4 regions of the Mesorhizobium sp. M0217 genome follow, and region 3 is predicted to be linked to each of the others. Evidence: predicted binding sites of a transcription regulator. Region 3 holds the regulator's gene; each other region holds the start of a gene.
What was found. The regulator LexA, encoded in region 3, represses DNA repair genes until DNA is damaged. The targets are predictions, from matches to a motif close to TGTTCNNNNTGTGTTCNG.
Positions count from the first base shown of each region.

Region 1 (7,194 bases), on a different contig from region 3:
AAGCCCTGATTGCGTCGGCTCGTCGGGATAATTGTACTGGAGGTCGCTGAGCGAGAAGGTCAGTTCGCCGGCAAAGCGCAGCGTCTCGGCCAGCGCCGGTGGATGGCGGCGGAAGAGACGGGCCATTTCCAGCGGCGGCTTCAGATGGCGCTCGGCGTTGGCCGTCAGCTCCAGCCCGACCTCGGCGACCGGCAAATTGAGGCGGATGGCGGTGAGCACATCTTGCAGCGAGCGGCGCTCGGCGCTGTGATAAAGCACGTCGTTGGTCGCCATCAGCGGCACGCCGGCGATGTCCGCCATGCCCGCCGCCTGCTCGATGCGGAAACGGTCATTGCCGCGATAATCCGGCGCCATGCCTAGCCGCAAATTAGCGCCGAAACGGTCTTTCAGTTGACGGACCAATGCCAGGGGATCGTCGGCATTCGCCGAGAGATCCGGCAGCACCGCCAGCGACAGCAGGTCGCCCCATTCGAGCAGGTCGCTGCGCTGGAGAAGGGTCGCGCCCTTCTCGTTTTCATCGCGCAAATTGGCTTGCGTCAGCATGCGGCAGAGATGGCCCCAGCCCTTGCGGTTCTGCGGATAGGCGAGAATGTCCGGCGTGCCGTCGCCGAACACCAGGCGGCAACCGGGGTGATAGGCGAGCTTCTCGACCTTGGCCTGCTGCCAGGCGCGCACGACGCCGGCCACCGTGTTGCGGTCTGCCAGTCCGATCGAGGAAAAGCCGAGGAATTTGGCCGCCACCACCAGCTCCTCCGGCTTGGAGGCGCCGCGCAGGAAGGAGAAGTTCGACTGGATGCCGAATTCCGCATAGGGGATGACGGTCAGCGCGTTCATGCGAAGACCCCATGCATGAACCAGCGCGGCGGCACCTGCGGGTTGCCATAGAGGCCTTGCCGGTAGAGCCAGTAGCGGCGGCCGTCGGCATCCTCGATCCGGAAATAGTCACGCGTCGATGTGAGCGGATCGCTTGACGTTTCACGCCACCATTCCGGCGCGATGCGTTCCGGCCCCTCGGCGCGCGCGACCCGGTAGAGCGCGCAGCGCCAGCGGAAATTCATCGGCGGACCCTCAGGCATTTCGGTGGCCGGCACCTCGATCGGCTCGGGCGAACGGAACAGCCGGATCGGCCGTTCCGGCGGGAAGATGGTTGCGCGCGGCGCGTCTTTCGAGCCCGGCTTCCTGGGCGGTGCTTTGCGTTGTGGCGCTTCGGAGAACGGGATGGTGGCGACCGCGCGCTCCGGCAGATGGCTCTCGACGGCAATCGGCTTCAGCACAGCAGCATCGCCGAGCCTGGCGCGGATGCGGTCGGCAAAGAGTGCCATGTCGGCGCCATCATCCTCGGTCTCGCCGGTCAAATCGGCCTGCTGCATGTCGAAGCCGGCGGCCGCCAGCACCGAAAGCCGCACCAGGTCGAAGCCGTAGCCGGCATCGATGTCCTGTTCGAGCGCGGCCAGCCGCTCATGGAACAGGCGCTGGATAAGCTTGGGTTCGCGCAGCGGACGCGAGGTGCCGACAGCGATGCGGCTGACGGCGCCGTCGACGCGAAACAACAGCAGCGCCAGCATCCTTGCGCCTTCGCCGCGGCGTTCGAGATCGGCCTTCAGCGTCACCGCCAGCAAGAGCACCAGCCGTTCGATCTCGGCGGTCAGCACGACCGGCTCGGCCAGGTGGCGTTCGACTGAAAGGGGCGCCACCGGCAGGCGCGGCGATACCGCCTCGTCGAGGCGGCCGAGCGCCTGGTCAAGACGCAACAGCAAGGTCGCGCCGAAGCGACGGGCGAGCGGCGCGCGCGGCGCTGCCATGACCGCGCCGGCGGTCCGCAGGCCGACGCTTTCCAAGCTGGCGCGGATATCGGCCTCGATGCGCAGTGCCGCCAGCGGCAAGGGGGCGAGCAGCGCTTCCTCCTCGCCGGAGACAAAGATGCGGTTGCCGCAGAAGCGCGCCGCCGCCCAGGCTGCACCCGGCGTCGCGGCCAACCCGGCGCGGACATCGAAACCCTGCTGGAAAAACCGCGCAAGGATGTCGTCCAGCATGGCGCGCTCGCCGCCGAACAGATGCGTGCAGCCGGTGACGTCGAGATAAAGGCCATCAGTACCGTCGAGCGCCACCAGCGGCGTATAGCGATCGCACCAGTCGGCGAGGCCTTCGAGCAGCCGGCGATCGGCGTCCGGATCGGCCTCGACGACGTCGATCGAGGGATGCATGGCGCGCGCATCGGCAATGCCCATGCCAGGCTTCAGATGCAGCGCCTCAGCCCGCTCGTCGAGGGCCGATATGCGCTGGGCGTTGCGGTCGCGATGGCTGATCACGAGCGGTGGGTGAGATGGCGGCAGATGATCCGAAGGCCGGGAACGCCACGACCGTCCCAGGCGCTGGCGCAGGATCCGTTCTGCCGCCAGATGCGGGAACCACAGCGACAGAATTCTCTGCCCGTTTTTCGCGGGGCTTTCTTTCTTCGAATGCGTGTTCATCGGGGTTCCACTCCAGTGTGAATTGTCCAGGCAGAGCGGTGCGGCTCTTGCCGATGCTGACGGTGAAGGCAGGCCGGCCGATCGAGCCGGCGAGCGACCCGGCGATCGTCCGGCGGCTCGCCGCTGGTGCAGCCGACACGATGAGGCGCACCGGTGCGGCGGTCGGCTCGGCTTCGCCGGCCTGGCGCAGCAGGAACACCGGCCGGCCGGCGTTTTGGGCGCGCGCGTGCAGCCGGCGCGTCGCGGTGAGGTCGAGCCGCTGCGGGCTGCCACGGATTTCGAGGATGATTGCGGCGAGCGCCGTCATCTTCGCGGCCTCCTCGGCTACCCACAGCGCATCGGTGAGTTTCGGCGCCTCGGAAAACAGCAATTGCTCCGGTGCGATACCGAACATGCCCTGCAATCCCCTGGCATAGGGAAAGCCGGCCTCGCGAAAAATCTCCGATGTGCCGATCCACAGCACGGGCAAGGGCTGGCCCTTGAGGATCAGGCTGACAAGCGACAGCACAAAGCCGGCGACGGCCCCGGCATTGCGGGTCTCAAGGCCATGGATTTCGCTCAAGGCGGCTTTCGGAAGGCCGCCGCTCAGCGCCGCATCGAGGCGCTCGACGCCGGTGGCCAGGAAAGCATCCGGCGAAGCCACGGCAAGCCCGCGCCGGATGATGGTGACATCGGCATCGGGTTCAGGCGCGGCGTCGAGGCCAGGACCCGCGCGCAGCCCCTCGCCAGCCGGCGCGGCCAGGCGCTCGGGCAGCGTTCCCTCGATCTTCGCGATCTGGCGGCGCAGGGCAAAAACAGTCTCCCGCGCCACGGCTGATGTCGCCATGACGGTCAATTTCTTTCACAACTGTTCCTGTTATGTTCCTATAGATTCCAGAGGGTGCCGGAAGAGTCAAGCGGAGTCAGAAGGAATTTATTCCTCTATAGCCATTGACGTCATGGAATTACCGCTTCATTGCCGAGTCCGGAGGGAAAGCCTATATGCCGGGATCAAAGGACAAAGCATGGCCCGCATCTACAAGACCCGCACCTGGCATGACGAACTCTCGCCCTCGATCGAGGAGATGGAGTTTCTGGCGCTGGAGGCGTACGCGCATCTGCCGGACGATTTTCGCAAGCTGACCGGCGAGATCGTCATCATGATCGCCGAATTCCCGACCGACGAGATCATGGACGATCTGTCGCTGGAGACGCCGTTCGACCTGCTTGGCCTGTTCGAGGGCCGCGGCATCGCCGAGCGCTGGAACCCGCAGACCGGCGAAGGCCCGAACCGCATCACCCTCTACCGCCGCGCCATCCTCGACTACTGGGCCGAGAATGAGGAGACGCTGGGCGACATCGTCACCCACGTGCTGATCCACGAGATCGGCCACCATTTCGGCCTGTCGGACGACGATATGGAGAAGCTCGAAGAGGCGGCGGAGTAAGGCTGCGCCGATATTCAGGTGAAGCCGGCCTGCGAACGGCAGCTTCCTGCGCTTCCGGTGCTCGCGTACTTCAAGTACGCTCCGCTCCGGTTCTCGGAAACCACTGTTCTCGGCTCGGCCTGACCTGAATCTCGACACAGCCTGCGTCCGTGCCTGGCAAAGCCTACCAGTCGCTCAGCTTGGTATCCGGCCCGTATTCCTGGCCGTCGATATCCTTCACCACCGCCTGGCCGCAGCGCATCGATTTGGTCTTCTTGTCGTAGGCGTAGGTCGGCGAGCCGTACAGGTGCCAGCCCTTGTTCAGCGCCGCGGTCACCTTGTGGCAGAAGGTTGAATCGTCGGGGGCGGACAAAAAGCGGTAAAGTCTCATGGGTCAGATCCTGTCGTGAGTTCGTCTTTTCGGGGCGGATCATGCGCCGATGGCGGCGGCCTTCGCCAGCAATTTCTCGGCCTGCGCCAGGTGCAGCCGCTCGACCATCCTGCCGTTCAGAGCAATCACGCCCTTGCCGGCATTTTCCGGCAAGGCGAAGGCATGCTTCACCGCGCGCGCCTCGGCGAGAGCTTCGGGCGCGGGTGCAAAGGCGCGGTTGGCGGTTTCGATCTGGGCGGGGTGGATCAGCGTCTTGCCATCGAACCCCATGGCAGCGGCTTCCGTGCATTCGCGCGCAAACGCGTCGAGGTCGCGAAAATCGTTGGAGACGCCGTCGAGCATGTCGATGCCGCCGGCCCGCGCCGCCAGCACCATCTGCATCAGCCAGGCCACAAGATAGCGGCGGTCGGGCGTCGCCAGAATGCCGGTTTCCTTGACCAGATCGTTCGTTCCGGCCACGAAACAAGCTAGGCGCGAGGCCGGGTCGCGGCCGAGTTCGGCAATGGCGCCGATGTTGAGCATGGCCTTGGGCGTCTCGATCATCGCCCAGAGCTTGACGCTGTCGGGGGCAAAATTGTCGTCGAGCACGTCGCCGACTTCGAGGATATCGCGCGGCGTGGCGACCTTGGACAACAGGATGCCGTCGGGCTCGAATTTTGCCGCGGCGAGCAGGTCTTCAGTGCCCCATTCGCTGGACAGCGCGTTGACGCGCACGATCATCTCGCAGCGGCGTTTCGGTCGGCTGGCGAAAATGCCGGCCAGTTTGTCCCGCGCGGCGACCTTGTCGGCGGGCGCGACGGCGTCTTCGAGGTCGATGATCACGGCATCGCAGGCCAGCGTCGCGATCTTGGCCAGCGCCTTGTCGTTGGAGGCGGGGACGTAAAGCACCGAGCGGCGCGGGCGGTAAGGTTCGCTTGTCATGGCCGATCTATGCCGCGTGGGGGCGGGTGAGGCAAGCGTCCGACCGGTACCTGATGACGAGCCAACTGCGAAAGCTTGCGCTGCCCCGCCCGTCCCGCAGCAGTTGCGGAAGGGGGGCCTTTCCTCTCCCCCGTCGAGCGGGGGAGTGGTGTCGAGCGAAGCTCGACGGAGTGGGGGTCGACCCTTGGGCGCAACGCGAGCAATGCGCTCAGTGCCCTTCCGATGTCCGTTCGCGGCGATTGCCAGGTGGTTCCCCCACTCCGTCTCGGCTTCGCCGAGCCACCTCTCCCCCCTCCGGAGGGAGAGGAAAAAGGAGCCTGGCTGGAAGCGCAGGTCCTGCACGAAAACTGCACATCCCTGCGGAAAACCTCCTCCGCTCCGCCCCGCCGTTTCCATGCGAGCCCGCGACAACAGCGGCATGCAACAGCGAAACGCTCACCTTTGGTCCTTGCCCTATCGCCTGCGCAGCGAAAGCTGGTGGTTGGTCGATCCGCCCCGGGCGGAGGCCCGCCCTTACCTGGAAGCGAGCCTGCTCCCTTTTATCCGCCCACCGGCCGAGCGGACCCAGCCCATCAGGAAAATCCGCGCATGACATCGTTTGCAAGCTTTTCCAGCCGCTTCGGCATCGCCGTCCTGCTCGTCGCCCTGGCGGATTTTTTCTTCTATGGCCAGCCCGCCGGGATCACTGTCCTGCTGTTTGCCATCCTGATCGCCGGCGCGGTGGTCGCTGTGCATCCTGCCGCGCTGAATTCCACCCGACCCTGGCTCAAGCCGGCCGCTTTGTTCGTCGCGCTGCTGCCGCTGGCCGAGAACGTCAGCCCGCTGTCGGTGGCGATAGCTGTCGTGTCGCTGGTGGTGTTTGCGCTGTCCCTGTCCGGGCGGCTGCGGCACGGCATCGCCCGCATTGCCGGCCAGGTCGCGCTGTTCCTGCTGGCGGCGCCGCTGCGCCTTATCCGTGACTTTTTCCAATGGCGCCGCACGGTGCGCCGGCTTGGCGGCCGCCGCATCCGCCTGGCGTCCATCATCGTCTGGGTCATGCCGGTGACGCTGGGCGCGGTGTTCCTGTTCTTGTTCGGCGCCGCCAATCCGGTCATCGAATACTGGCTGTCGCTGATCGACCTGATGAAGCTGCTCGATCTCATCCAACTGGCGCGGATCGTCTTCTGGCTGTTCGTGCTCGCCGGCGTCTGGGCTTTCCTGCGGCCTCGCCTGCCGCGTTTCCCGCGCCGCCTTCCACGCCGCCTTCCACCTTTGACGCCGCCTGCAGCTGTGGCCGCACCGGCCGCGACTAAACCAGCGACAACGATCGAGGCCGTCGTCTTCGGCAAGGCCGCGATCTTGCGCGCGCTGATCGTCTTCAATGCCCTGTTTGCGCTGCAGACCGGGCTCGACGCCGCCTATCTCTGGGGCGGGGTCGCCCTTCCCGACGGGTTGAGCTATGCCGCCTATGCCCATCGCGGCGCGTATCCGCTGATCGCCACCGCGCTGCTGGCCGCCGGCTTCGTGCTGGCGGCGCTGCGGCCGGGCAGCGAAACCTCAGGCGATCCGCTGATCCGCCGGCTGGTCTATGCCTGGGTGGCACAGAACATCGTGCTGGTCATCTCGTCGATTCTCAGGCTCGATCTCTATATCGGCGTCTATGCACTGACCTACTGGCGCATCGCCGCCTTCGTCTGGATGGGGTTGGTGGCGTCAGGGCTTGTACTGATCATTGCCCGCATCGCGCTTGGAAAATCCAACGAATGGCTGCTCTCCGCCAATCTTGCGACGTTATCTGCGACGCTTTATGCCTGCTGCTTCATCAACTTCGCCGCAGCGATCGCCAACTTCAATGTCGACCATTCCCTTGAAATGACCGGCGACGGCACGCCTATCGATACCGAATATCTGCGCTCGCTTGGCGCTGCCGCCATGCCGGCGCTGGACCGCCTCTACATGCACCAATTCGGAAACCAAACCACCTGTCTGGCCGACCAAATGATGATCGACGACACTATCGCCGAGC
Region 1 is NZ_JAMYSN010000015.1:78,721-85,914, reverse strand. It holds gene NKJ18_RS22140 (error-prone DNA polymerase) at 1-834, opposite strand, end outside; gene NKJ18_RS22135 (DUF6504 family protein) at 831-2,309, opposite strand; gene NKJ18_RS22130 (ImuA family protein) at 2,251-3,297, opposite strand; gene NKJ18_RS22125 (metallopeptidase family protein) at 3,476-3,898, shown strand; gene NKJ18_RS22120 (DUF1737 domain-containing protein) at 4,062-4,268, opposite strand; gene NKJ18_RS22115 (HpcH/HpaI aldolase/citrate lyase family protein) at 4,308-5,189, opposite strand; gene NKJ18_RS22110 (DUF4153 domain-containing protein) at 5,778-7,194, shown strand, end outside.
Region 1: a site for LexA is predicted at 3,320-3,337, ahead of NKJ18_RS22130 (ImuA family protein). Genes of this name have one in related genera too.

Region 2 (7,194 bases), on a different contig from region 3:
GTGCGGCGCGCATGGTCAACCTTCAGCTCGACGGCTGCACCTGGCTTGACCGTGCCGTTCGTCACCTTGCCCAGATGCACGAACAGGCCGTCGGCCTTTTTCTGCGTGTCGGAAACCTCGATCGAGAAACCTTCGCCGGAGATGATGCCGGTGTCGCCCATCTGGCCGCCCGACTCGCCATAGAACGGCGTCTGGTTGACGACCACCGCCACCACGTCGCCCTTGCCGGCGCTATCGACTGTCTTGCCGTCCTTGACCAGGGCCTGGATGAGGCCTTCCGCCTGTTCGGTCTCGTAACCGAGGAATTCGGTGGCGCCGGCCTTCTCGCGTACAGAAAACCAGATGGTCTCGGTGGCCGCGTCGCCGGAGCCAGCCCAATGCTTGCGCGCTTCGGCCTTCTGCTGCTCCATCGCATGGGTGAAGCCGGCAAGGTCGACTGAGATGCTGCGCTGGCGCAGCGCGTCCTGCGTCAGATCAAGCGGGAAGCCATAAGTGTCGTAGAGCTTGAAGGCGGTCTCGCCGTCCAGCATGTCACCGGCATGAAGCGTCTCCGTGGCCTCCGAGAGCAGGCCGAGGCCACGCAGCAGCGTCTTGCGGAAGCGTGTCTCCTCGAGCTTCAGCGTCTCGGTAATCAGCTGTTCGCCGCGCAGCAGTTCGGGATAGGCCTGGCCCATCTCACGCACCAGCGCCGGCACCAGCTTCCACATCAACGGCTCCTTGGCGCCGAGCAACTGCGCATGGCGCATGGCGCGGCGCATGATGCGGCGCAGCACATAGCCGCGGCCTTCGTTCGACGGCAGCACGCCATCGGCCACCAGGAAGGAGGACGAGCGCAGATGGTCGGCAATGACGCGGAAGGAGGCGACCGTCTCCTTGTCCGGGCCCTGCCCGAGCGCTGACGAGGCCGCATCGATCAGATGACGGAACAGGTCGGTCTCGAAGACGCTCTCCACCCCTTGCAGGATGGAGGCCATGCGCTCCAGGCCCATGCCGGTGTCGATCGACGGCCGCGGCAGGTCGATGCGCTCATCCCTGGTGACCTGCTCATATTGCATGAACACCAGGTTCCAGAATTCAAGGAAGCGGTCGCCGTCCTCCTCCGGGCTGCCGGGAGGGCCGCCCCAGATGTGCTCGCCACGGTCGATGAAGATTTCCGAGCACGGCCCGCACGGTCCGGTGTCGCCCATCGCCCAGAAATTGTCGGAGGTCGGGATGCGGATGATGCGGTCATCGGAGAAACCGGCGATCTTCTTCCAGAAGCCGGCCGCCTCGTCATCGGTGTGATAGACGGTGACCAGCAGCTTGTCCTTGTTCAGCCCGAACTCCTTGGTGATCAGGTTCCAGGCCAGTTCGATGGCGCGCTCCTTGAAATAGTCGCCGAAGGAGAAATTGCCGAGCATTTCGAAGAAGGTCAGATGGCGCGCGGTGTAGCCGACATTGTCGAGGTCGTTGTGCTTGCCGCCGGCGCGCACGCTTTTCTGCGCAGTGGTGGCGCGCGAATAGGACCGCTTCTCCAGGCCGGTGAAGACGTTCTTGAACTGCACCATGCCGGCATTGGTGAACATCAGCGTCGGGTCGTTGCGCGGCACCAGCGGGCTCGAGGCCACGACCTCGTGGCCCTCCTTGCGGAAATAGTCGAGGAATGTCGACCGGATCTCGTTCACGCCACTCATGACTGCTGCCTTTTCGCGAAAACCGCCGGCGCGGCCGGCGGACACTGGTCTCTGCTTTTTAGAAGATCGACTTGGCCTTTTAGCGGGCACGCCCCACCCTGTCCAGAAACACGGAATTGGGCCAATCCGGCAACTGCCAAGCCGGCTTCACGCTGCCCAAAAACGAAAACCGCCGGCGCGAAGGCCAGCGGTTTGAAACGCAATACTAAAGAACTCGGTTACTTAAGCATCGGATAATAGACTGGATTTATGGCCGAACTCTGGCCGTGCCCTACATGGCGCCGGATTCTTCCTCGAAGCCGTCGTCGCTTTCGCCGCGCTCGGGGCCGCCATTTTCAAGAAATTTCTCGGCGATCAGCCCGGCATTCTGCCGCAGCGCAAGTTCGATCTCGCGCGCCGTGTCGGGATTGTCGCGCAGGAACAGTTTGGCGTTTTCGCGACCCTGGCCGAGACGCTGCGAATTGTAGGAGAACCAGGCGCCCGACTTCTCGACCACGCCGGCCTTGACGCCGAGATCGACCAGTTCGCCGGTCTTGGAGACGCCCTCGCCATACATGATGTCGAACTCGACCACCTTGAAGGGCGGCGCCAGCTTGTTCTTGACGACCTTGACGCGGGTCTGGTTGCCGACGACCTCGTCGCGGTCCTTGACCGAGCCGATGCGGCGGATGTCGAGGCGCACCGAAGCGTAGAATTTCAGCGCGTTGCCGCCGGTCGTGGTTTCGGGCGAACCGAACATGACGCCGATCTTCATGCGGATCTGGTTGATGAAGATGACCATGGTGTTGGAGCGCGAGATCGAGGCGGTCAGCTTGCGCAGCGCCTGGCTCATCAGACGCGCCTGAAGACCGGGCAGAGAATCGCCCATCTCGCCTTCGATTTCGGCGCGCGGCGTCAGCGCCGCCACCGAATCGACGACCAGCACGTCGATGGCGCCTGAACGCACCAGCGTGTCGCATATTTCCAGCGCCTGCTCGCCGGTGTCCGGCTGCGAGATCAAGAGGTTTTCCAGATCGACGCCGAGCTTGCGGGCATAGACCGGATCGAGTGCGTGCTCGGCATCGACGAAGGCGCAGATACCGCCTTTCTTCTGGGCTTCGGCAACTGTGTGCAGCGCCAGTGTCGTCTTGCCCGAGCTTTCCGGCCCGTAGATCTCGACGATGCGGCCGCGCGGCAGGCCGCCGACGCCAAGCGCGATGTCGAGGCCCAGCGATCCGGTCGGCACGGTTTCGATCTCGACGACCTGCTCGTTGGCGCCAAGCCGCATGATCGAGCCCTTGCCGAAGGCGCGCTCGATTTGCGACAGCGCCGCGTCCAGAGCCTTTGATTTGTCCACCGCTTTGTCCTCTACAAGCCGCAAAGAATTCTGAGCCATGATACATCACCCCTTGGTCGTCAATGAAGGCCGGACAATCCGTAATCCCTGCCCATTTTGTACTACTTTTGTTCTCGTTTGGCAAGAGGGGTCAAATATCTGAAAAGCAATCTTTATCCGGATCTGTTCTTTTTTTGTCTCATGGTTTCGTTTCCGGATGTATCCACCATTGGGCCAGATGCTCCGGCTGTTTCGATCGGCCGAATCGCCGGCTCGCCTGCGAAGCTCCGTCGCACAGCCTAGCGCTTGTCCGGTTCGAAAAACAAAGGTCATATCGCCGGCATGGTGAAATCAGCAAAGATACTGGCGGTGGGCGGCGCCCATATCGATCGCCGCGGCCAGGTGTCGGGCACGTACGTGCCCGCGGCGTCCAACCCCGGCACGATGCGCGAGGATGTCGGCGGCGGCGTCTTCAACGCGCTGCGCAGCCTGGTGCGGCGCGGCGTCTCGGCCTCGCTTTTGTCGGTGCGCGGCGGCGATGCCTCGGCCGAGACGGTTGCGCGCGCCATCGCCGACTCCGGCATTGCCGACCTGTCGGCGGTTTTCCTCGACCGCACGACGCCGAGCTACACCGCGCTGATCGACAGGGATGGCGAGCTGATCACCGGCTTTGCCGACATGGCGCTCTACGATTTGGCGTTCCCCAAGCAGATCCGCCGCTCCAAGGTGCGCGAGGTGGTCGCCGAGGCCGATGCGGTGCTCTGCGACGCCAATCTGCCATCAACGGCGCTGGAGCGGCTGGTGGGGGTCGCCGCCGGCAAGCCGGTGTTCGCCATTGCCATTTCGCCGGCCAAGGTGGTGCGGCTGATACCGGTGCTGAAGGAACTCGCGCAGGTCTTCATGAACCGGCGCGAGGCCATGGTGCTGGCCGGCGTCGATGCCAATGCCACCGAGCGCGAGACCGTCGACGGACTGCGCTGCAGCGGCCTCACCAGTGGCGTGGTGACGGCGGGCGACGGGCCGGTGCTGGGATTCGACGAAGCCGGCGCCTTCTCTATCCTGCCGCCGGCGCCGAGAAAAGTCGCCGACGTCACCGGCGCCGGCGACGCGCTGGCCGGCGCCACCATCGCTGCCCTGCTGCGCGGCCTGGCATTGCGCCAGGCCCTCCGCGAAGGCGTTGCCGCGGCGACGCTCGCCATCGAAAGTTCGGATGCCGTGCCGGCCTTCACCGCCGCGACCTTCACCGAGGCACTGGCTCTTGTGCCCGACGCGCAGGAAATGGCATGAGGGCGGCCAATTGCCATTGCCGGAGCGCGACGTCCAAGCGGACGCGCGGATCTCCGGATCGGAGACCATCATGACACCGCAAAGCGCCCGCCCCTTGATCGACCTCCACGCGCCCGTGGCCGAGGCGCTCGCCGCTGGCCGCCCGGTCGTGGCGCTGGAGAGCACCATCATCACCCATGGCATGCCTTACCCCGACAATGGCGCCATGGCCGCCAATGTCGAAAAGATAATCCTGGACAATGGCGCGGTGCCGGCGACGATCGCCGTGGTCGCCGGCCGCATCAAGATCGGACTGTCCGACGGCGAGCGCGAGTCGCTGGCCATGACCGGCGATGCCATGAAGCTGTCGCGCGCCGATCTCGGCTTTGCGGTGGCGCAAGGCCGCACCGGCGGCACCACGGTCGCCGCCACCATGATCGCCGCTGACATGGTCGGGATAAAGGTGTTCGCCACCGGCGGCATTGGCGGCGTCCACAAGGGCGCGGAAAAGAGCTTCGACATCTCGGCCGATCTCGACGAGTTGGCGCGCACGCCGGTCATCGTCGTCTCGGCCGGCGCCAAGGCGATCCTCGACATCGAAAAGACGCTTGAAGTGCTGGAGACGCGCGGCGTGCCGGTGATTGGCCATGGCTGCGAGACGATGCCGGCCTTCTGGTCGCGGCATTCGCCGTTCCGCGCGCCGCTGACCCTGCACAGACCGGAAGAGATCGCGCATTTCTACAAGACCAGGGCGGCACTTGGCCTGGTCGGCGGCATGCTGATCGCCAACCCGGTGCCGCAGGACGATGAAATTCCGGCCGACGAGATGGCCGGCTATATCGAGGCCGCGCAGAAGGCGGCGGAAGTGCAGAATGTGACCGGAAAGGCGGTGACGCCGTTCCTGTTGGGCAAAATCCTCGAACTGACCGGCGGCCGGAGCTTGAAGACCAACATCGCGCTGGTCGAGAACAATGCGCGGTTGGCGGCGAAGATTGCGACGGCGCTGTAGGATCGCCTACGTCGGCGGGACAGCACCCCCCTCTGGCCTGCCGGCCATCTCCCCCGCAAGGAGGGAGATTAACAGCTTAGCCGCAGGCTCCCATTTTCAACGTTGGTGATTGGCGAAGGCCAATGTGACAACTGATCTCCCCCCTTGCGGGGGAGATGTCCGGCAGGACAGAGGGGGGTGGGAAGAAACGCGGCGGTCCCGGTTCACTTCCCCGCCCTTCGTCCCGCCTCATACGCCCGGCGCGCCCACACCCTCATCTCGTCAGGATCATCAAACGCGTCGTCGGGAATGCTCCAGTACGGCATCGCGACCAGCTTGCCGTGGCGGGTGCCGGTATAGGTCCATTGCTTGCAGCCGGCGGCTTCGAAGTCGGGCGCGCTTTGCTCGTCAGCCTTGAGCAGCAATTCGCCGCGCAGCACGATAGCGACGATGACGCCGTCGAAATAGATACCCTTGCCGCCGAACAGTTTTCGGATACTGACCGGGCCGAGGCCTTCGAACAGCTCTTCGATGCGTTCATTGTCCATGCCGCAATCATGTCACCGGGCTTGCCATGGCTGCAACCAAAAACCATGCTGGCAAGTTGAGAGCCATCCGTCGGAGTTCTGTCATGCCGCTGCTGCTCAAGGGATCCTGCCGCTGCGATGCCGTCCATTTCGAGGTGGAGAGCAACACGCCGGTGCCGTTCATGCTGTGCTACTGCTCGATCTGCCGCAAGCAGCAGGGCGGCGGCGGCTTCGCCATCAATCTCGGCGCCGATTACAAGACGCTGAAAATCAAGGGCAAGCGCAATCTCGGCGTCTACCAGGCCGAGATCGCGGACGACGAGCATCCAAAGTGTGAGATTTCGACGGGCGAGCGCAATTTCTGCAAGAAGTGCGGTTCGGCGCTCTGGCTCTACGATCCGACATGGCCGGACCTGGTCCACCCCTTCGCCTCGGCAATCGACAGCGAGTTGCCGAAGCCGCCGGAGAAGGTGCATCTGATGTTGAAATACAAGGCGAGTTGGGTCGAGCCGGTGATCGGCAAGAAGGACAAGGTCTTCGACGTCTATCCCGAGGAATCGATCGCCGACTGGCACAAGCGGACGAAGATGTGGGTGAAGTAAGCAGGGAGGCGCGGAGCGCGACTTCCGATGGTCAGCGCTGCCCCTCATCCGGCCCTTCGGGCCGTTCGTCATTCGAAAAGCCAAGCAATTGGCTTTTCGCCCGCTGCGTGGACCATTCCTCACCTCCCCGTGAACGGGGAGAAGGAAGATCAGGCCGAAGCGCGCGCCTCAGCCAGCGCCTTCAGGTCGGCGGGCTTCAGTTCGACGGATTCGCCGCAGCCGCAGGCCGAACTCTGGTTCGGGTTGTGGAAGGTGAAGCCGGTGCGCAGCGTCGTCTGCTCGAAATCCATCTCGGTGCCGAACAGGAAAAGGGCAGCCTCGGGCGCGACATAGACATGCGCGCCGTCGCGTTCGATATGGTCGTCCTTGGTATTGGGCTCGGTCACCAGGTCGACCGTGTATTCCATGCCGGCGCAGCCGCCCTTCTTGATGCCGAGGCGAATGCCATGCGCATTGTCGCGCGTGGCGACGATCTCGCGCACCCGGTCGGCGGCCTTTTCGGTCATCGTGATGACGGCGAAGCGTCCCATTCTTTTTCCTCTTCCATTCCATGCAGGTTCAAGGCCTGCCGAATGATTCCTCACCTAAAATGGTGAAGTTTTACCACTGGTGCAAGTGCACCAACCTCAGTCAACCTAGTACCAGCCCACCGCCACCTGCGCCTCTTCCGACATGCGGTCGGGCGACCAGGGCGGGTCGAAGGTCATGTTGACCTCGACGCCGGAGACGCCTTCGACGGCGCCGACGGCGTTTTCCACCCAGCCGGGCATTTCGCCGGCCACCGGACAGCCGGGCGCGGTCAGCGTCATGTCGATCTTGACCG
Region 2 is NZ_JAMYSN010000012.1:70,012-77,205, reverse strand. It holds gene alaS (alanine--tRNA ligase) at 1-1,673, opposite strand, end outside; gene recA (recombinase RecA) at 1,945-3,048, opposite strand; gene NKJ18_RS19590 (carbohydrate kinase family protein) at 3,331-4,275, shown strand; gene NKJ18_RS19585 (pseudouridine-5'-phosphate glycosidase) at 4,346-5,263, shown strand; gene NKJ18_RS19580 (TfoX/Sxy family protein) at 5,467-5,790, opposite strand; gene NKJ18_RS19575 (GFA family protein) at 5,874-6,371, shown strand; gene sufA (Fe-S cluster assembly scaffold SufA) at 6,521-6,901, opposite strand; gene NKJ18_RS19565 (SUF system Fe-S cluster assembly protein) at 7,007-7,194, opposite strand, start outside.
Region 2: a site for LexA is predicted at 3,107-3,124, ahead of recA (recombinase RecA). Genes of this name have one in related genera too.

Region 3 (7,194 bases):
TCTTCGAGCAGCTCAACAATGCCTGGGACGTGCTGCGCACGATGACGCCCAGCGAATACACCGAGTTTCGCGACGCGCTCGGCCAATCCTCGGGCTTCCAGTCCTGGCAGTACCGCGCCATCGAGTTCATGGCCGGCAACCGCAACCTAGCCATGCTCGGGCCGCACAAGCACCGGCGCGATCTTACGGACAGGCTGGAAGCGATCCTGGCCACGCCGTCGCTGTACGACGAGGCGCTTCTGCTTTTGGCGCGCAATGGCTTCGACATCGGCGCCGATGCCGGGCGCACGGACTGGCGCGAGACGCGCGGTGAGAACGAAGACGTGCTGGCTGCTTGGCAAACCGTCTACCGCGACCCGCAGCGCTACTGGATGCTCTACGAACTGGCCGAGAAGCTGGTCGACTTCGAGGATTACTTCCGCCGCTGGCGCTTCAACCACGTCACAACGGTCGAGCGCATCATCGGCTTGAAGCGCGGCACCGGCGGCACCTCAGGCGCCTCCTATCTGAAGAAGATGCTGGAGGTCGTGCTGTTTCCGGAGCTCTGGACGGTCCGCACCCGGCTCTAGAGCATTTCACGTTTAACGGAAACGGCGAAATGCTCTAGCTCTTTGATTGACGCAATTTCGGACGGAAAACCGCTTCACACTTTTCCTGAAATTGCTCTAGTTCCTCAGGTGACCGCGGTCTTCACCGCGAAGCGGGCGTCCTGCCAGGCGCCGGTGCGCAGAATATCCTCCAGGACTTCGACCGCCTGCCAGACATCGCCATATCCGACATACAGCGGCGTGAAGCCGAAACGGATGGTCGACGGCGCCCGGAAATCGCCGATCACGCCGCGCTCGATCAGCGCGCGCATCACCTGATAGCCATGCGGATGGAGGAACGACACCTGGCTGCCGCGCTGGCTGCCGTCGCGAGGACTTTCCAGTTCAAGCCCGTAGGCGCCGCATCTGGCTTCGACGAGCTGGATAAACAGGTCGGTTAGCGCGATGCTTTTTCTGCGCACCGCCGCCATATCGACGTCGTTCCAGATATCGAGCGCGCCCTTGAGCGCCCGCATCGACAGCACCGGCTGCGTTCCGCACAGGAAGCGGCGAATGCCGCTGCCGACGGCAAAGCCCTGCTCGAAGGCAAAGGGCCGCGCATGGCCCCACCAGCCGCTGAGCGGCTGGTGGGCATCGTCATGGTGGCGCTCGGCCGCGTAGATGAAGGCTGGCGAGCCCGGGCCGCCATTGAGGTATTTGTAGGTGCAGCCGACGGCGAAATCGGCATTGGCACGGTCAAGTTCGACCGGCAAGGCGCCGGCCGTGTGGCAGAGATCCCAGATGATCAGCGCGCCGGCGTCATGTGCCTTGCGCGTCAGCGCCGCCATGTCGCGCAACTGGCCGGATTTGTAGTTGACGTGGTTGACCAGGATGACGGCAACGCTGTCGTCGATCAGCTCCTCGATTGCGGCCGCGTCGACTCCCTCCAGCCGCAGCCGCGTTCCCGGCCGGGTCGAGGCGACGCCTTCGGCCATGTAGAGGTCGGTCGGGAAACTGTCGCCCTCGGCAACGATGACCGACCGATCCGGCCGCATGCCGAGCGCTGCGTGCAGCAGCTTGTAGATGTTGATCGAGGTTGTGTCGCAGACCACCGTCTGCCCATCAGCCGCGCCGATCAGTCGCCCGAGCTGATCTCCGAGTTCCACCGGCATGTTGAACCAGCCGGCGGTGTTCCAGGCGCGAATGAGGTCGTGCGCCCATTCCTGCGTGGCGGCCTGCTGCAGTTCGCTGAAGACGACCGCTGACGCGGCGCCCAGGGAATTGCCGTCGAGATAAATCACGCCTTGCGGCAAGACAAAGCGTTCGCGCATGGAGCGCAGCGGATCGGCGGCATCCATTGCTTCTATTGTAGCGAGATCGGGTGTCGTGCTCATGATCCGGCGCCCCTCCATGGACAAACGCGCGCGGCGGAGCCTGCCGCCCAAACATGCCGGCGATCTTGAGTGGTCGCCCTTGAACTGTCAAACATTATATATAATTCACCCATTGAAAGGCTTTGATATATAATGATCCGCCGAGCGTTTATGTCTGATGGATCACGATGCTGGATGACGAGCAGACCTCGAAGACGGAAGCGGCCTATCGCCTGCTCAGGCGCGATATTCTTGCGACCCGGCTGGCGCCTGCCGCGCCGTTGAAGCTGAGCACGCTGCGCAACACCTACGGCATCGGCTGGACGCCGTTGCGCGAGGCGCTGTCGCGGCTGGAGGCGGAACGGCTTGTGACCGCCATCAGCAACCGCGGGTTTGCGGTCGCTCCCGTCTCTCGGGCGGAGCTCGAGGATTTGGCGCGTGCGCGGCTGGTGGTCGAACTGCCCCTGCTGGTGGAATCGATCGAGAAGGGCGACCGTGAGTGGGAAGACGCGGTCGTTGCCGCCCACTATCGTCTCTCACGGTGCGGGTCTGTTCTCGACGATCCATCGGATGATGCGGTCGACGCGTGGTACGAAAAACACGATGCCTTCCATGCGGCGCTGCTCAGTGCCGCGACATCCAGCTGGCTGCTGCGCTTCAATGCAACGATTTCCGACCAATTGCATCGCCATCACCGCTTTCTGGGTCTGGCCCCGACGCTGCGCGCCGCCGCCGGCCGCACGGACGGACACCGGAAGGCCGTGGCGGCCCTGCGCGACGCCGTGGCGATCGAACACCATACCGCCCTGATGGAAGCGGCCCTCGATCGCGACGTCGAACGTGCGAAAACTCTGATGACCGCTCACATCGGCTACACGCTGCGGGTCTATGCCCAGAGAGAACCCCGCGCGGATGCTGCGCAGCCCCGTCCGAAAAGGAAGCGGCGATCGTAGCCGACGACGCAGGGCACTTTGTCTTCGTTTCACCCCGTTGCTGGCAACTGGGCGCAGGCGGCGCTCGCAGCGCCGAACGTTACGCTGAACAAAACGTCAACACATTCATTAAACTTTAAAAGGTTGCGGAACACAACTGGAACAGATAGTGTTTGTTCTGGGTTTGTTTTTTCTGATTCTGGTTTCAGAACCCTTGGGGGCCGCGATGCTGACGCGCAAACAACATGAGCTTCTGATGTTCATCCATGAACGCCTGAAGGAGAGCGGAATCCCGCCGTCCTTCGACGAGATGAAGGAAGCGCTCGACCTCGCCTCCAAGTCCGGCATCCACCGCCTGATCACGGCGCTTGAGGAGCGCGGTTTCATTCGCCGGCTGCCGAACCGGGCGCGCGCGCTGGAAGTGCTGCGGCTGCCCGACTCGATCGCACCAGGCCTCAATGCGGCGAGGAAGTTTTCGCCGAGCATCATTCAGGGCAGTCTTGGTCAAACCGGCCAAGGGCAAGGCGGCCAAGGACAAGGCGCGTTGGGCCAAGGCGGTCTCGGCCGCCAGATCAAGCCGGGCTCGCCGTCGCGTTCGATGTCGGCCGGCAATGACGATGCCGTTTCCGCGATTTCAATCCCGGTTATGGGACGCATCGCCGCCGGCGTGCCGATCGACGCCATCCAGCATCAGACCCATTCGATCTCGGTGCCGCCCGATATGATCATGGGCGGCGAACACTACGCGCTCGAGGTCAAGGGCGATTCGATGATCGAGGCCGGCATTTTCGATGGCGACACGGTCATCATCCGCAATGCCGACACAGCCAGCCCCGGCGAGATCGTGGTGGCGTTGGTCGACGATGAGGAAGCGACCCTGAAACGCTTCCGCCGCAAGGGCGCCTCGATCGCCCTGGAAGCCGCCAACCCGGCCTACGAGACCCGCATTTTTGGACCGGACAGGGTGAAGGTGCAGGGCAAGCTTGTCGGATTGATCCGGCGCTACTGAGCCGGCTTGGGTTTGTACTTTTCACGCTGGTTGTAAGGCGGCAGGCCGCGCGCTTCGCGGGAGAAGCGGCGTTGCTCGTGCCAGGGGCGATACGGCTTGTCGACGGCGAAGCGGATGGTTGGCGCTGCAGCTGCCGATTGCGGATCGAAGAAGACGGCGGCGCTGCCGTCGCGGGCCAGCTGTTTCTTCGTCACGACCAGCACCAGCGGGTCGCGGCACGGATTGTAGGCGGTGGCGTCATCGATGACGATCAGGCTCGCGAAGGCACAGGCCGGCCGCGCCGTCTTGCGGTCTTTCGCAAGCGCTACAATGGCTCCGGAAGGGTGCCGGGCGATACAGAGATCGCCGGTGCAATAGAAGGGCGAGCCGGGCGGCAGATCGAGCGGATCGAGATCGAACCGCGTATCTGTTGCCTCGAAAATCTCAGGTGGGATAATGGTTTCGGCCCACAGCGCCCGTTTCCAATTGTCCGTGGTGAATTCGTTGGAGCGTTCGCGGTTGAGGGCGAGTTCGCCGCCACCGATCGGCATGGCCACCAGATGCGCATCCTCGGATATGAGCACGTCTGGCGTAAGCACCTGCGGCACCGTCAACAGGCCGGCCAGCGCGAAAGGCACGGCCGCCAACCTGAGCCAGGTGGTGGCCATGGTGGCGATGACGAGGGCGACCGCCACCAACAGCACCGAGCGGATGGAGATCAGCCCGACGGCGTCGACCGGCGAGCGCTCGGAAATCCAGGCCGATATAGCGATCATCGCCATCAGACCTTTGCCCATCACATAGAGGAACGGCCCGTCGGCGCCGAACGGCATCGCCAGTGCGCTGAGCACGGCAAAGGGCATGACGATCAACGAAACAATCGGCATCACGGCCAGATTGGCGATCAGGCTGAGCGGCGACACACGCTGAAAATGCCAGATGGCGAACAGCAAGGTTGCACTGCCGGCGATGATCGAGGTCATTGCGAGGCCGCCCATGGCCAGCGCGAATTTTCGCGACAGGAAGCCGACGAAGGAGCGCTTTGCCGGCGGCGTTCTCACCTTGTCGGCGCGGTAATCGGCCCAGCCGGCATAGGCGCCGACAAGGGCGGCGGTGGCGGCAAACGACATCTGGAAGCTGGGACCGACCACCTCGTGCGGCGACACCAGGATGACGGCAATGGCGGAGATCGCCAGATTGCGCATGGTGAGTGCGGCGCGATCAAACAGCACGGCGACAAGCATGACCGCCAGCATGATGAAGCTGCGCTCGGCGGCAACCACGACGCCTGAAATAACGAGATAGGCGGCGATCGAGACAAGCGCTGCCGCGGCCGCATATTTCTTCACCGGCCGGCGCGAAGAGAAAACGGGAAACAGCGCAAAGGCGCCACGCAGCAACGCCATGATGGTGCCGGCAACCAGCGCCATGTGCAGGCCGGAGATGGAGATGATGTGGTAGATGCCGGTGCGCCGCATCGCTTCGTTGACCTCGTCCGGGATGCCGGCGCGCACGCCGACAATCAGCGCCGCGGCAATCTCGCCTTCGGCGCCGCCGATCTTGCCCCTGATATGGTCGGCAATGTTTTCGCGCGCGTTCTCGATTGCCGAGGAGAGCCGTGCGGTCAGCGGCGGCGGTCCCTGCGTAGCAATGGTTTTCGGATTGCCGAGAAAGAAGCCGCTGCCGCCGATACCGGTGAAATAGCTGTCGAAGGAGAAATCGTAGCTCTCCGGCCGCACCGGACCGGTCGGCGGCAACAGCCTGGCATAGCCGGTGATCAGGGAGCCGGCGGTCATATCGGCGGGAACGGTCCGCGCCGAGAGCCTGACCCGCTCCGGGGCGTAGCGCAGCTCGGGGTAAGCGGTCGAAACCACGTCGAGCGTCAGCCTGATGCGGCCGCTTTCCATCTGTTCGAGACTGACGACGCGGCCGGTCAGCCGTGTCTGAATCTCGGAGCCGAGCATCTGCGTTCCGGCGCGCCAGGTCTCGACCTTGGCGGCGACGACGCCGAGCGCGCACAGCATCGCGGCCATGCAGAACAGATGCGTCCTCGGCCGCGATCGCGTGGCGACAGCGCAACATGTCGCCAGCACCACAATGGCGATTGGCTGCGCAAAGCCCGGCTCGCCGGCCAGCGAGAAGTAGACGATGACGCCGGCTGCCAGGAAAACCGGGACCAGCAGGAAGGCGACGCCCCGGTCGAGCTCCGTGTTGGCGGCCACGGCAAGGCTGCGGCGGAGCGCGGGCCATGACGGGCGGCGAAGCCGTCTGCGCAGTCGGGCGATAGATCCGGGCGCTGTGACTTGCGCCGGCAACGCGTCACCGGGCAGCGCGGGCGCTATGCCGGGATGCGGCTCAGGCAGCGCGAGGGGCAGCGGCTCGGCATAGGGACTATCGGCAAACAGCGAGCGTTCGCTGACGCCTGCCTCGGCGCCTTCGCCTTCCTTCGTGCCCCGGCCACGTCCAGCCATCAGGTCTGCCCCTTGCGCCCCAGACCTCCTATGCTACATGAACGCGCAAAGCGCGAAAGTCCGTGCGGTCGCGTCCACCGCGCCGGAATTGACCCGCCAAGGACGCTCAATCCTCAATCATATCCCGGCCCTCCGCCCTCAGGCGAGCAAGCCCATCGTGCATTGCCTTCAATTGTTCCGGTGTATGACCCTGCCATTCACCGAGTTCACCCAGGATGAGCAACGGATCACGGGAGCGGTAGGATTTCGTCGGATTACCGGGAAATTTTTTGTCGGTCAGGTTAGGGTCATCCATAAAAAACCCCGTCGGCTTTACGATGTAAATCCTTTGACGACCGTCACCCGTTGCAAGCTCTGCTCCCCAGATGGCGGCTTCCAGTGTCTGGGTGAAATAGATCCATGACAGTGGTTTACCTCTGAAATTGGAAGGGTGGCCGACGCTCAGCAGATCCCCGGGTTTCAAATCCGCCCGGGTACCATGGTAGAACGGATCACCCTCCGTATGGTCGGCGTTTTCGGTCATCGGTAGTCCTTCTTTCAATCATGCCTCCTTCGTGGCGAGACCGGCCTGCACACAGTTGCGGTGTTCACGATAATGATTGCAGAAAGGTCAATATGCGTGACCAAGCCAACGCTGTCACGGCGGCGTTGTAGTCGGGCAGTGCCGCATCCGTGAAGAAATGTCCGCTCGTCAGAGGGGGCTACCACCGTCGCAGCGATGTTCCAGGCACTGTGACGGACGCTGCAGCCGAATGAAACCCAGACATTGACGCTGCTGCCAAACGAGGTTGCGCGGAGGGTGCGAACAGATTTTGTGCTACAAGGCTCCAGCGCCAGTTGACGCAACCGATAATTGCCGACGTGCCCCGGCCACGTTCAGCCATCGGGTCTGCCCCTTGCGCC
Region 3 is NZ_JAMYSN010000005.1:169,371-176,564, forward strand. It holds gene kynA (tryptophan 2,3-dioxygenase) at 1-569, shown strand, start outside; gene kynU (kynureninase) at 674-1,921, opposite strand; gene NKJ18_RS11755 (GntR family transcriptional regulator) at 2,089-2,853, shown strand; gene lexA (transcriptional repressor LexA) at 3,059-3,841, shown strand; gene NKJ18_RS11765 (ComEC/Rec2 family competence protein) at 3,835-6,291, opposite strand; gene arr (NAD(+)--rifampin ADP-ribosyltransferase) at 6,398-6,814, opposite strand.

Region 4 (7,194 bases), on a different contig from region 3:
AGCGATCAGCTGACGCAGGAAAGGGATCGGCAGCATGTTCTGCCCATCCTTGTTCTCCAGTTCGAAGATGATCTGCGTCAGCACCGGATGGGTAATGTCGTCACCGGTCTTGGCGTCCTGGACGGTGAACTCCTCGCCCTTCTTGACCATCTCGGCCAGATCCTCGAGCGTCACATAGGTGCTGGTGCCGGTGTTGTAGAGCCGGCGATTGGCATATTTCTTGATAATGATAGGGTCGTCTTTCGCGGCCATCAGCATCCTCCCGGGACACCGGCGCGCCTGAGTAAGCCGCCGGTAACGATTGCGCCATTTTTAAGGATATGCGCAAAAGCTCTATAATTCCAAGCGCTTTGTGCAGTGCGGCATCATTTATTGCTGCATGGCCGGCCAATTATGCTGCGCAGCAAAGGTTGGGCGATCCCGCCGGCCGCTCACGCCCTGCTTGCGGCGCTTGGCCGGCATGCCCATTTCCGGTTTGACTTGGGGTGTGGAACGGGCAAGAAAAGTCCCAACAAGCCCCCAAGAACACGACACCTCGAAGTCTGGAGAGAAAAATGTCCGCTTCCAATTCAATCGTCGTTGCCAGCGCCGCACGCACGGCTGTCGGCTCTTTCAACGGCGCCTTCGCCGCCACCCCGGCGCATGAACTTGGCGCCGTCGTCATCAGGGAGCTTTTGGAGCGCGCCGGCGTCGAGCCGGGTGAAGTCGACGAGGTCATTCTCGGCCAGGTGCTGACCGCCGCGCAGGGCCAGAACCCCGCCCGCCAGGCGTCGATCAATGCCGGCCTGCCCAAGGAGACCACCGCCTGGGGGCTCAACCAGGTTTGCGGCTCTGGCCTGCGCGCCATCGCGCTCGGCATGCAGCAGATCGCCGCCGGCGACGCGACTGTGATCATCGCCGGCGGCCAGGAATCGATGTCGCTGTCGCCGCACGCCGAGCACCTGCGCGCCGGCGTCAAGATGGGCGACTACAAGATGATCGATACCATGATCAAGGACGGGTTGTGGGACGCCTTCAACGGCTACCACATGGGCAACACCGCCGAGAACGTCGCCCGCCAGTTCCAGATCACCCGCGACGACCAGGACCAGTTTGCGCTGGCCTCGCAAAACAAGGCCGAGGCCGCGCAGAAGGCCGGCAAGTTCAAGGACGAGATCGTCGCCTTCACGATCAAGGGCAGGAAGGGCGACACTGTCGTCGACCAGGACGAGTACATCCGCCACGGCGCCACCATCGACGCCATGTCCAAGCTGAAGCCGGCTTTCGACAAGGACGGCACCGTGACCGCCGCCAACGCGTCGGGCATCAATGACGGCGCCGCCGGCGCGCTGCTGATGAGCGAGGCTGAAGCCACAAGGCGCGGCATCACCCCGCTGGTGCGCATCGCCTCATGGGCGACGGCCGGCGTCGATCCGGCGATCATGGGCACCGGACCTATTCCCGCCTCGAAGCGGGCGCTCGAGAAGGCCGGCTGGTCGGTCAAGGACCTCGACCTTGTCGAGGCCAATGAAGCCTTCGCCGCGCAGGCCTGCGCCGTCAACAAGGGCATGGGCTGGGATACGTCGATCGTCAACGTCAATGGCGGCGCCATCGCCATCGGCCATCCGATCGGCGCGTCGGGCGCCCGCGTCTTCAACACGCTGGTTTTCGAGATGCGCCGCCGCGGCGCCAAGAAGGGCCTTGCCACGCTGTGCATCGGCGGCGGCATGGGCGTCGCTCTGTGCGTGGAAGCGCTGTGAAAGAGAAGTGAGTAGTGAATAGGGAGTAGTGAATGGGGAAGAAGGAGCAGCGCGGCGGGATATCGATCCCTACTCGCTACTCCCTACTCCCTATTCCCTTCTTCCGACCAAAGGGAGGAAGAACTTTCAATGACCAAAGTAGCGCTCGTCACCGGTGGATCGCGCGGCATCGGCGCCGCCATATCGATCGGCCTGAAGAATGCCGGTTACACCGTTGCCGCCAACTATGCCGGCAATGACGAGGCAGCGGGGAAGTTCAGCACACAAACCGGCATCAAGACCTACAAATGGTCGGTCGCCGACTACGACGCCTGCGCCGCCGGAATCAAACAGGTCGAGGCCGATCTCGGCCCGGTCTCGGTGCTGGTCAACAATGCCGGCATTACCCGTGACGCCATGTTCCACAAGCTGACGCGCGAGCAGTGGAAGGAAGTCATCGACACCAATCTGTCTGGCGTCTTCAACATGACGCATCCGCTGTGGGGCGGCATGCGCGACCGCAAATTCGGCCGCGTCATCACCATCTCCTCCATCAACGGCCAGAAAGGCCAGGCCGGCCAGGTCAACTATTCCGCCGCAAAGGCCGGCGACATCGGCTTCTCGAAGGCGCTGGCGCAGGAGGGCGCGCGCGCGGGCATCACAGTCAATGTCATCTGCCCCGGCTACATCGCCACCGAGATGGTCAAGGCGATCGACGAGAAGGTGCTGAATGAACGCATCATCCCGCAGATTCCGGTCGGCCGCCTCGGCGAACCGGAAGAGATCGCGCGTTGCGTCGTCTTCCTCGCTTCCGAAGACGCCGGCTTCATCACCGGTTCGACCATCACAGCCAATGGCGGCCAGTATTTCGCCTGAACGACAGCATTTCGCCCGGTAGGACGGGCCGGCTTATGGCCCGTTTTTTTCATCGCCGGCCGGCGATGTTCCCAGGCTGCGCGCTAGACAATGACCCGTTCCGGCACGCAAAGATTAACGATTTCCAGGCGCCCTGTGCAAAACCCGGTTCGCAAGCTGTGAATTCTCGGTGGACAAGCTGTGGATAACACAACATGTTGGGGTGAACAAACCAGGAAAATCCCACCATCGCTGATTCATAGCCGATTCGTTCCGGCTTTGAGCGCAACGTTAACGACCAAGGCCGAAAATCACCGGCAAATGGTTAAGGCCGATTAAGAAAATTCAACAATTTCATAATGTTGGCCGAGGCGTATCGGATCACGACGATGCCCCGCCGGCAAAGGTTAACGCCAATGGTCGCCTTGCAGGAATCGGGCCAGTTTCCGCGATTCATCATATGGTGAGACTCAGGCTCGCAAAATCCACATGTAGCCGTGAACAAAAGCTGAATCTACCGGAGTCACTGATTCGTCGCCGATTCGTTCCAGACTCGTTCCAACTGTTAATTGAGACCTCAAAGACGAACCGTGGGATTGCCGGCCGGAACATTCCGCTTTCGCTTCGCGCCTGAAATCCCTATGTGTCGCCTGTCATACGCGCCACGCGAGGCGCGCTCCCGACAACACGATGCAGAAAGCCTCATCTCCAGGCCGATGAACATCCAGCCGAAACACACCGAGCCGCTGATCCTGTCGGGCCGCGACGTGACTGCCGTGCTGGGTCCGACCAACACCGGCAAGACCCATCTCGCCATCGAGCGCATGGTGGCGCATGAGAGCGGCATTATCGGCCTGCCGCTCCGCCTTCTGGCGCGCGAGGTCTATGCCCGCGTCTGCGAAAAGGTCGGCGCCCACAAGGTGGCGCTCATCACCGGCGAGGAAAAAATCCAGCCGCCCGGCGCGAAATATTCGGTCTGCACCGTCGAAGCCATGCCGCGCGAGACCGACGTTGCCTTCGTCGCCATCGACGAGGTGCAGCTCGCCGGCGACCTCGAGCGCGGCCACATCTTCACCGACCGTATCCTGCACCTACGCGGCCGCCAGGAAACGCTGCTGCTCGGCGCGGCCACCATGCATGGCATCCTGCAAAAGCTGCTGAGAGGCGTCTCGGTGGTGACGCGCCCTCGCCTGTCGCACCTGGCCTATGCCGGTTCGAAGAAATTGACCCGCCTGCCGCGGCGTACGGCCATCGTCGCCTTCTCCGCCGACGAGGTCTATGCCATCGCTGAGCTGATCCGCCGCCAGCAAGGAGGAGCGGCGGTCGTGCTCGGCGCGCTGTCGCCCCGCACCCGCAACGCCCAGGTGGCAATGTTCCAGGCAGGCGACGTCGACTATCTCGTCGCCACCGACGCCATCGGCATGGGCCTCAACCTTGATCTCGATCATGTCGCCTTCGCCCAGAACCGCAAATTCGACGGCTACCAGTACCGCAACCTGACGGCGGCCGAGCTCGGCCAGATCGCCGGCCGCGCCGGCCGGCATCTGCGCGACGGCACCTTCGGCGTCACCGGCCAGGTCGATCCGCTGGACGAGGAACTGGTCAAGCGCATCGAGGGGCACGAGTTCGATCCGGTGAAGGTGCTGCAATGGCGCACCGCGCATTTCGACTTCGCCAGCCTCGACGCGCTGAAGCGCTCGATCGAAACCAACGCGCCGGTCGAAGGCCTGACGCGGGCGCTGCCGGCGGTCGATGCGCAGGCGCTCGAACATCTCTCCCGCGACGAGGACATCCGCGCGCTGGCTACCAATGCCAAGCGCGTGGCGCTGCTGTGGGAAGCCTGCGCGTTGCCGGACTACCGCAAGATCGCGCCGGCCCAGCACTCCGACCTGATCGCTTCTATCTACACCGACCTCGCCAAACACGGCCATGTCGACGAGAACTACATGGCCGAGCAGGTGCGCCGCGCCGATACGACCGAGGGGGACATCGACACGCTGTCGCACCGCATTGCGCAGATCCGCACCTGGACATTCGTGTCCAACCGGCCGGGCTGGCTGGCCGATCAGGCACACTGGCGGGAAAAGACGCGCGAAATCGAAGACAGATTGTCGGATGCGCTGCATGAGCGGTTGACGAAACGGTTTGTAGACCGCAGGACTTCCGTCCTCATGCGGCGCCTTAGAGAAAATACAATGCCTGAAGCCGAAATCAGTCCTACCGGAACCGTCCTTGTCGAAGGCCATCATGTCGGCGAGTTGCAAGGGTTCCGCTTCACCGCCGACCAGAGCGCCGGCGGCGAAGACGCCAAGGCCGTGCGTACGGCAGCGCAAAAAGCGCTGGCCGCCGAGTTCGAGGCGCGTGCCGAACGCTTCGGCGCCTGCGCCAATGGCGACCTTGCGCTCGGCTCCGACGGCACGCTGCGCTGGATCGGCGCGCCGATCGGCACGCTGGTTGCCGGCGAGGACGCGCTGAAGCCGCGCCTGGTGCTTTTGGCCGACGAGCAGTTGACCGGCCCCGCCCGAGACAAGGTCGCCGCGCGCGCCGAGCGTTTCGTCAATTTCCAGATCGAGTCGCTGCTGAAGCCGCTGGTCGACTTGAAGAATGCCGAGCAGATCGCCGGCATCGGCCGTGGCATCGCCTTCCAGCTCGTCGAGCATTTCGGCCTCATCAACCGCCGCGACATCGCCGAGGAAATGAAGTCGCTCGACCAGGAGGGTCGCGCCGCCTTGCGCCGGCTCGGTGTGCGCTTCGGCGCCTACCACGTCTTCGTGCCGGCGCTGATCAAGCCGGCGCCCGCCGGACTGATTACGCTGTTGTGGGCGCTGAAGAACGACGGCAAGGACAAGCCGGGCTTTGGCGACGTGGTGCACGCACTGGCTTCCGGCCGCACCTCGGTGGTCATCGATCCTGCTTTCGACAAGAGCTTCTACAAGCTTGCCGGCTACCGCAATCTCGGCCGCCGCGCCGTGCGCATCGACATTCTGGAACGGCTGGCCGACCTGATCCGGCCTGCGACCAACTGGAAGCCCGGTCTGGGACAGCGCCCGGACGGCGCCTATGACGGCCAGTCCTTCATGGTGACGCCGCCGATGATGTCGATCCTCGGCGCCACCGCCGACGACATGGAAGAGATCCTGAAAGGTCTCGGCTATCGCGCCGAGCCGAAGCTGCCGGCAGAGGTCAAGGCGCGGCTGGAAGCACAGGACAACGCGGCGCGGGAAGCGGCTGCCGCCAAGCTGGCTGCGGACGCGGCTGCAAAAGCTGAACAGGCCAAGGCGGCGGAAGCCGCTGCAAGTGAAGCCGTCGCTGAAGCGCCGGCCGTTGGATCGGAGCCGGATGCGGTTGCCGCCGCTGAGCCTGCGGCTGAGCAGCCCGTCGCCGAAGCCGCAGCGGAGGCTGTTGCTGCGGACGCTCAGCCGGGCGCACCTCCCGAGGGTTCGGAGCCAACTGCGGCCGTTGAAGCCACCGCCGAAGCTCCAGCCATCGCGGAAGCAACGGCAGAGCCCGTCGCGGACGAGCAAGTCGAAGCTCGCGCAGAATTCGCGGAAGAAGCTCTGGCTGTTGCGGAAGCTGACGACACCGCTCCCGAAAGCGCCGACGCCCTTACCTCCCCCTCGATGGCGGAGGTCGCGGCGCAAAGCGACGCGGGTGACAGCGCTGACGAAGCAGATAGTGCAAACGATGCAAGTGCAACCGCAGACGCCGACGCTGCCCCCACCCCGGCGCTGCGCGCCGACCCTCCCCACGAGGGGGAGGGTGGAAGCGCTGAGCCTGTCCCCGAGGCCGAAGCCCCAAAGCCAATCTTGTTGTGGCGGCAGGGCCGTTTCGAGCAGCGCCCGCGCCATCGGCAAGACAACCGCAGAGACAATCGCCCGCGTAACGGCCAGGCTGCCCGCGCCGATGCGCCGGCCGACGCTGCCGGCGGACAGCCCGCAACGGGCGAGCGGCCGGCCTACCAAGGCCGGCGCGACCAGCGCGACGGTGCCGCCAAGCCACGCTTCGACCGTTCGAAGTTCAAGCCCAAGCCGCAGGCCGAGGACGAACAGCGCCGCGACGGCAAGCCGCAAGGCGAGCGTCCGCGCGAGGGCCGGCCTGACTGGAAAGGCGGCAGGCCGGAAGGCAAAGGCGGACCGCAAGGCGCCAAGCCGGCTTTCCAGGCCAAGCCACGCGAGGAACGCCCGGCGCGCTTCGATCCGGACTCGCCCTTCGCCAAGCTCGCCGCCTTGCGCGACCAGCTGAAGAAGTAAGCTCTGAGCATGATCCCGAAAAGTGGAACCGGTTTTCGGACAAGATCATGCTCCAACAAGAAATAACTCGCTGCGATGGTTGCTGAAGGTCGTCAGCGCATCGACAAGTGGCTGTTCTTTTCGCGCGCGATAAAATCGCGCTCGCTGGCGGCCAAGCTGGTTGTCGCCGGACGCGTCCGCATTAATAGCGACAAAGCAGCGCAGGCCTCCGATCTGGTCAAGCCTGGCGACGTTTTGACCATTACGCACGAGCGCCGCATCTTCGTTTGGAAGGTGCTTGGCACCGGCGTGCGGCGCGGTCCGGCCGAGGAAGCGCGCACGCTCTACGAGGACATGTCCCCGCCGCCGGCCCCAAAAGGCGAGGCTGTTGC
Region 4 is NZ_JAMYSN010000027.1:13,117-20,310, forward strand. It holds gene phaR (polyhydroxyalkanoate synthesis repressor PhaR) at 1-252, opposite strand, end outside; gene NKJ18_RS27700 (acetyl-CoA C-acetyltransferase) at 555-1,739, shown strand; gene phbB (acetoacetyl-CoA reductase) at 1,869-2,594, shown strand; gene NKJ18_RS27710 (helicase-related protein) at 3,290-6,823, shown strand; gene NKJ18_RS27715 (RNA-binding S4 domain-containing protein) at 6,899-7,194, shown strand, end outside.
Region 4: a site for LexA is predicted at 3,117-3,134, ahead of NKJ18_RS27710 (helicase-related protein). Genes of this name have one in related genera too.